Linked DNA regions of Cupriavidus necator N-1. The main gene of each other region encodes a partner of the protein of the gene in region 2 in a complex. Links are inferred from orthologs where the notes say so. Each region holds a gene or a part of one and is shown on either strand. Other genes may lie near its edges. The genes, in order: CNE_RS11995 and pnp.

The links.
Region 1: the proteins of pnp (region 2) and CNE_RS11995 are in contact, whole or in part, in a cryo-EM structure (PDB 9QH0), measured with the Escherichia coli proteins. The link is inferred for Cupriavidus necator N-1 from one-to-one orthologs.

Annotation. Positions count from the first base shown.
Region 1 is NC_015726.1:2,543,639-2,547,630, reverse strand. What follows is about bases 190-3,873. They hold CNE_RS11995 (Rne/Rng family ribonuclease), read right to left. Parts: upstream 3,504-3,873; coding sequence 390-3,503; downstream 190-389. Also shown: GTP 3',8-cyclase MoaA, read right to left, coding at 1-170. UniProt on the Escherichia coli protein: Endoribonuclease that plays a central role in RNA processing and decay. Required for the maturation of 5S and 16S rRNAs and the majority of tRNAs. Also involved in the degradation of most mRNAs.
Region 2 is NC_015726.1:1,012,092-1,015,326, forward strand. Bases 142-3,068 are described here. They hold pnp (polyribonucleotide nucleotidyltransferase), read left to right. Parts: upstream 142-482; coding sequence 483-2,654; downstream 2,655-3,068. Other genes in these bases: CNE_RS04805 (NAD(P)H-quinone oxidoreductase), read left to right, coding at 2,839-3,068. Also shown: rpsO (30S ribosomal protein S15), read left to right, coding at 1-32; more of CNE_RS04805, read left to right, coding at 3,069-3,235. UniProt on the Escherichia coli protein: Involved in mRNA degradation. Catalyzes the phosphorolysis of single-stranded polyribonucleotides processively in the 3'- to 5'-direction. Also involved, along with RNase II, in tRNA processing.

The DNA.
Region 1 (3,992 bases), 1.5 Mb from region 2 along the record:
CAGCGGAAGTTGCAGCGGTCCGTCACCGAGATGCGCAGGTCATGCAGCGGCCGGCCGCGGGTGTCTGCCACCAGGCCGGTGGGGGCAGCCAGCTTGCCGGGAATGCTGGGCGTCATCGAGCGGTAGCGATGGTCGCGCAGGTCGAAAATCGGAATGACGGATTCGGTCATGGCCTGTGGGTGGGCACGGCGTCCGGGGAGCGGCATGGCGGCGTGGCCAAATCAGGGGCGCTCGAGGGCCGGATGCCTTCTGCTGCCATTCTAGCTGAGGCGGGGGCGGGGCACCCGCATCCCCCGGTGATGGCGGGGATTCATCCGGCCGGCTGCCCATGAAAAAAGGGGACGGCGTGGCCGTCCCCTCTTGCTTTGGCTGCGGTGCAGCGGCAATGCTTACTGCTGCGACGCCATCTCCACTTCGCGGCCACCGGTTTCCACCAGGATCATCGGGCCGTGGGGCAGCGGCGGCAGCGCCTTGCGCTCGCGCTGCACGCGCGGGGCGGGCGCCATGCGGGCGGCGGCTTCCTGGGCCGAACGCAGCTTGTCGCTGTCGGTATGGACCCATTGCAGGCCGGCGGTGGCCAGCATCGGTTCCAGGTTCTCCAGTGCTGCCGGGGTGGCCGACGCCGCCGGTGCGGCCGGCGCTGCAGCAACCACCGGGGCTGCTGGGGCGAACACCTCGGCCGGTGCGGCTTCGGCCACAGGGGCGGCGACCGGTGCAGCGGCAGGTGCCGGCACGACCGGAGCCGCTTCGACGGCCACGCTTGCGGTGGTTTCGACGATCGCTTCGGCGGCAACGGCTTCTGTGACGGCAACGGCTACCGGGGCAGCTTGCTGGGGCACGGGCTCGGCAGCCGGCGCGGTCAGCGGGGCGGCCTCGGCGACCGGCGCGGGCGCCACGTCTTCCGGCACGGCGATGCGGATCGCTTCGACGGCCTCGGCTGCGGCGGCCACGGCCACGGCCACGGCAGCTTGCGGTGCGGGCTCGGCCGGCACGGCGGCTTCAGCGCGCACCGGGGCAACGCCTTCGGCAGCGGCGGCTTCTTCGTCGCCTTCGCCTTCACCCTGGGCACCTTGCGCCGACTCGTCGCGCTCACGGCGATAGCGGTTGCGGCCACGGCGGTTGCGGCGACGGCGCTCTTCGCCCTCAGCGGTCTCGGCGGCGCTCTCGGCACCTTCCGGCAGCTCGGCGCGGACGGCTTGCGTCTCTTCGGTCACGGCCTGGGGCAGCACGCCCAGGGCCTGGGCGGCGGCGATGGCTTCCGGCTGCGGTGCTTCACCGGCTTCGGCTTCGCGCAGTTCGCTGCGTTCGCGCTGGCGTTCACGCTGGCGCTCGCGGCGTTCCTGGTTGCGGTCGCGGCGGCCTTCCTGACGGCCCTCCACGCGTTCGCCCTGGGCACGCTCGGCTTGCACGGCCTCGCCCTGGCGGGCCAGGGCCGGGGTGGCCTGGCCTTCACCTTGCTGGCGCGGCTGGCGGCCCTGGCGTTCGCCACGGCCCTCGCGTTGCTCGCCGCGCTCGGCACCCTGGCGCTCACCACGTTCCGCGCGCTCGGCACGGTCGCCGCGCTGGCCACGGCCCTGGCGCTCGCCACGCTCACCACGTTCCGTGCGCTCACCACGTTCGGCGCGGTCGCCACGCTCACCACGCTGGCCGCGGCCTTCGCCGCGCTGGCCGCGCTCGCGCCGTCCTTCGGCGCTACGGGTCTCGGTTGCAGCTGCCGGCTTGGCCGGCTCCACCACCGGCGGGGTCGCCGGACGGGCACCGAACAGGCCCTTCAGCCAGGCGATAAAGCCGCCGCTGACCACCGGCTGGGTGGCCGGCACGGGCGGGGCGACCGGGGCTTCCGGCTTGGGCGCGCGCTCGGGGCGCGGCACCGATACCGGCGCCGGCTGTTCCGGGGTGATGCCCTTGACCGCGGCTTCCTGGCGCGGCTTGGCTTCTTCCTTGCGGCGGCTGCTGTAGCTGGTGTCGGCTTCCAGTTCCTTGGCGGCAGCCTCGGCCATGCGGTAGCTGGCGGTGCTCTCTTCCAGGCGCGGGTCGTCGTGGCGCAGGCGCTCCAGCTTGTAGTGCGGCGTTTCCAGGTGCTTGTTGGGGATCAGCAGCACATTGACCTTGAAGCGCAGCTCGATCAGGTTGATTTCCTGGCGCTTCTCGTTCAGCAGGAAGGCGGCTACCTCCACCGGCACCTGGCAGTGGATGGCGGCGGTGTTTTCCTTCATCGCCTCTTCCTGAATGATGCGCAGCACCTGCAGGGCGGACGATTCGGTATCGCGGATATGGCCGGTGCCGTTGCAGCGCGGGCAAGTGATGTGCGAGCCCTCCGACAGCGACGGACGCAGGCGCTGGCGCGACAGCTCCATCAGGCCGAAGCGGCTGATCTTGCCCATCTGCACGCGCGCGCGGTCGTGGCGCAGCGCGTCCTTCAGGCGCGTTTCCACGTCCTTCTGGGCCTTGCCCGACTCCATGTCGATGAAGTCGATCACGATCAGGCCGCCCAGGTCGCGCAGGCGCAGCTGGCGGGCGATCTCGTCGGCGGCCTCGAGGTTGGTGCGCAGCGCGGTTTCCTCGATGTCGGCGCCCTTGGTGGCGCGGGCCGAGTTCACGTCCACGGAGACCAGCGCCTCGGTGTGGTCGATCACGATGGCGCCGCCAGAGGGCAGCATCACCATGCGCGAGTAGGCCGACTCGATCTGGTGTTCGATCTGGAAGCGCGAGAAGAGCGGCACGTCGTCCCGGTACTTCTTCACGCGGTTCATGTTGTCAGGCATCACCACGCTCATGAAGGCGCGGGCCTGTTCGTAGATCTCGTCGGTATCGATCAGGATCTCGCCGATATCCGGCTGGAAGTAATCGCGGATGGCGCGGATGACCAGGCTCGATTCCAGGTAGATCAGCAGCGGAGCCTTGTTGTCGCCGGCGGCGCCGTCGATGGCCTTCCACAGTTGCAGCAGGTAGTTCAGGTCCCACTGCAGTTCCTCGGCCGAGCGGCCGATGCCGGCGGTCCGGGCGATGATGCTCATGCCTTCCGGCACGGTCAGCTGCGCCATGGTTTCACGCAGTTCCTGCCGGTCCTCGCCCTCGATGCGGCGCGACACTCCGCCGCCGCGCGGGTTGTTGGGCATCAGCACCAGGTAGCGGCCGGCCAGCGAGATAAAGGTGGTCAGGGCCGCGCCCTTGTTGCCGCGCTCTTCCTTCTCGACCTGGACGATCAGTTCCTGGCCTTCATGCAGGGCATCCTGGATGCGCGCGTTGCGCACGTCGATGCCTTCCTTGAAGAAGGCGCGGGCTACTTCCTTGAACGGCAGGAAGCCGTGGCGCTCTTCGCCGTAGTTGACGAAGCAGGCTTCCAGCGAGGGTTCGATGCGGGTGATGACACCCTTGTAGATGTTGCCCTTGCGCTGTTCGCGCCCGGCAGTCTCGATGTCGATATCGATCAGTTTCTGACCGTCGACAATGGCGACGCGCAATTCTTCCTGTTGCGTCGCGTTGAACAGCATGCGTTTCATCGCAATACCTCACTCCAGTGTCGCGGGTGGCACCGTCTGGGCGGTGTCCGCGGCGATCTATGGAGCACGCGAGGGAGCGAGCGAGGCGCGAGAATTGCCGGAAAGCGCCGCTGCGCGGGATAGGCGAGCGGCTGGGCGCGGGTGAAAGAGAGCGATGACGTCGGGGTAACGTCCGCGGGGCAGGAGAGAACACCGGAGGCTGCTCTTGCGCAGACATCCGGCGCGTTCCCGTGCCGGAGGCGATGCTGAACGCCGGCGCAACCGGCGCCGGCGGCATCGCGGCCGGCCGCGGAAGGCCTAGACGCGTCAAAGAGCAAATTTTTCGGACACGGCATGGTTGCCGTTGCTGCCTGACTGCTCCTGGCGGGCGCACCTACTACTTCTTGGAATTCTGCGACCGGGCGCCGGTATTTCCAGTCAGGCGGCAGGCTAACCTGCCGGCCGGCACCGTTTCCCGGTGCGGGCAGGACTTCTCTCACCGAAGCGGAT
Region 2 (3,235 bases):
CCCTGATCGAAAAGCTGGGCCTGCGCAAGTAAGGTTGCGCCCGATGGCAGCGCGATTCCAGGGTTTGCACGGTTTCGCGTGAGGCCTCGATGCCTGCTTCAGCAATGCTGGGGCAGGCATTTTGCATTTCTGGCGGGGTGAATCCGCTTTGCCCAGGGATGCAGGCAGTTGATGGAGTGATTTTCGCTTCACGCCGTCCGGCGGACATTCTGATTCCCGGGCGCCCGTTGCAGCAAGCTGCGCAACGGAGTAAGTTGTTCTTTTTTCTGTTTTCAATACCCCGGACCGGCCAAGGAAACAGGGCTTTGTGTCATTCCAGCGCGGCATCGGCAACGCCAGTGCCGCGCTGGAATGGCATAGCACTTCCCTGCGACTGCGACCGGCAACCCGGCAGTTTGCCTGCGGCTGAGAACGCAGGCGTCGCAGGCCGTGCGCGTGTTATTGCGTGATGGCGCGGCCTGCACGCAAGCCAAGGAATGCACATGTCCATGTTCAACAAGATCGTCAAGGAATTCCAGTGGGGCCAGCACACGGTCCGCATGGAAACCGGCGAAATCGCCCGCCAGGCCGGCGGTGCCGTGCTGGTCGATGTGGAAGACACCGTGGTGCTGGCGACCGTGGTCGCCGCCAAGAGCCCGAAGCCGGGCCAGGACTTCTTCCCGCTGACCGTCGACTACATCGAGAAGACCTACGCGGCCGGCAAGATCCCCGGCGGCTTCTTCAAGCGTGAAGGCCGTCCGTCGGAAAACGAGACCCTGACCTCGCGCCTGATCGACCGTCCGCTGCGCCCGCTGTTCCCGGAAGGCTTCTACAACGACGTCCAGGTGGTGATCCACGTGGTGTCGCTGAACCCGGAAGTGCCCGCTGACATTCCCGCGCTGATCGGCGCGTCGGCCGCGCTGGCCGTGTCGGGCATCCCGTTCAACGGCCCGGTTGGCGCCGCGCGCGTGGGCTACAAGGATGGCCAGTACCTGCTGAACCCGACCCGCTCGCAGCTCGCCACCTCGGACCTGGACCTGGTGGTCGCCGGCACCGAGCGCGCCGTGCTGATGGTGGAATCGGAAGCCAACCAGCTGTCGGAAGAAGTGATGCTGGGCGCCGTGGTCTATGGCCACGAGCAAATGCAGATCGCGATCAACGCCATCCATGAGCTGGTGCGCGAAGGCGGCAAGCCCGAGTGGGACTGGGCCCCGGCCGCCAAGAACGAGCCGTTGATCGGCAAGGTCACCGAAGTGGCACTGCCGCTGCTGCAGGAAGCTTATCAACTGCGCCAGAAGTCGGCCCGCAGCCAGAAGCTGAAGGAAGTGAACGCCAACGTGGCGGCCGCACTGGCAGCCGCCGGCGTGGAAGCCGACAAGGTGGAAGTCGGCAACATCATGTTCGACCTCGAAGCCAAGATCGTGCGCGGCCAGGTGCTGGCTGGCGAGCCGCGTATCGACGGCCGCGACACCCGCACGGTGCGCCCGATCGAGATCCGTTCGTCGGTGCTGCCGCGCGCGCACGGCTCGGCGCTGTTCACCCGTGGTGAAACGCAGGCGCTGGTGGTGGCCACGCTCGGCACCAAGAGCGACGAGCAGATCATCGACGCGCTGGCCGGCGAATACCGCGACCGCTTCATGCTCCACTACAACATGCCCCCGTTCGCCACCGGTGAAACCGGCCGCGTGGGCAGCCCGAAGCGCCGCGAAATCGGCCACGGCCGCCTGGCCAAGCGCGCACTGATCCCGGTGCTGCCGAAGGACGATGAATTCGCCTACACCATCCGCCTGGTTTCGGAAATCACCGAGTCCAACGGCTCGTCGTCGATGGCTTCGGTCTGCGGCGGCTGCCTGGCTCTGATGGACGCCGGCGTTCCGGTCAAGGCGCACGTGGCCGGCGTGGCCATGGGCCTGATCCTGGAAGGCAACAAGTTCGCCGTGCTGACCGACATCCTGGGCGATGAAGATCACCTGGGCGACATGGACTTCAAGGTGGCGGGTACCGACAACGGCATCACCGCGCTGCAGATGGACATCAAGGTCCAGGGCATCACCAAGGAGATCATGCAGGTTGCGCTGGCGCAGGCCCGTGAAGGCCGCCTGCACATCCTGCACAAGATGCAGGAAGCGATGGGCCACGCACGCACCGAGCTGTCGGCGCACGCACCGCGCATGATCACCATGAAGATCCATCCGGACAAGATCCGCGAAGTGATCGGCAAGGGCGGCTCGACCATCCAGGCGCTGACCAAGGAAACCGGCACCACCATCGACATCCAGGAAGACGGCACGATCACGATCGCGTCGACCTCGACCGACGGCATGGCCGAAGCCAAGCGCCGCATCGAGGGCATCACCGCGGAAGCCGAAGTGGGCAAGATCTACGCCGGTACCGTGCTGAAGCTGCTGGACTTCGGCGCCATCGTCAACATCCTGCCGGGCAAGGATGGCCTGCTGCACATCTCGGAAATCGTCAACGAGCGTGTCAAGGACATCAAGGACTGGCTGAAGGAAGGCCAGCATGTCCGCGTCAAGCTGATCCAGGCTGACGAGAAGGGCCGCCTGCGCCTGTCGCTGAAGGCCGCGCTGGCCGAAGAGGGCGGCAGCATCAGCCCGATCAACGCTGGCGAAGCCGCCGCGCCGGCCGCTCCGGCCGAAGGCTCGGAACAGCAGTAAAGTCAGCGGGGCCGGATTGCCCGCAGGTGCCGCCGCAAGGTGGCGCCGCCGAAAAAACGGCTGGACGTTGTCCAGCCGTTTTTTTGTTTACACTGCCGGCAACCCTATCGAGCCACGGCTCACACCGACCCTGGCGCGACGCATCGTCGAGCCGCGCCAAGACAAGTACAAGGAGCAGAGCAGCATGCAAGCCATCGAGATCCGCGAATACGGTGCCCCCGAAGTCCTCCAGCTGACCGAGCGTCCCGATCCGGTCGCGGGTGCGGGCGAGGTCCTGATCCGCGTGGCTGCGGCCGGCGTCAACCGTCCGGACGTATTCCAGCGCACCGGCAACTACCCGGTGCCGCCGGGCGCTTCGGACCTGCCCGGCCTGGAAGTGGCGGGCGTGGTGGTGGGCGGCGACCTGTCGCATGCCGACAACCGCTTCGGCCTGAAGGTGGGCGACCGCGTCTGCGCGCTGGTGCAGGGCGGCGGTTACGCACAGCTGTGCACGGCGCCGCTGGCGCAGGTCCTGCCCGCGCCGCAAGGCCTGAGCGATGTCGAGGCCGCCGCGCTGCCGGAAACCTTCTTCACCGTCTGGA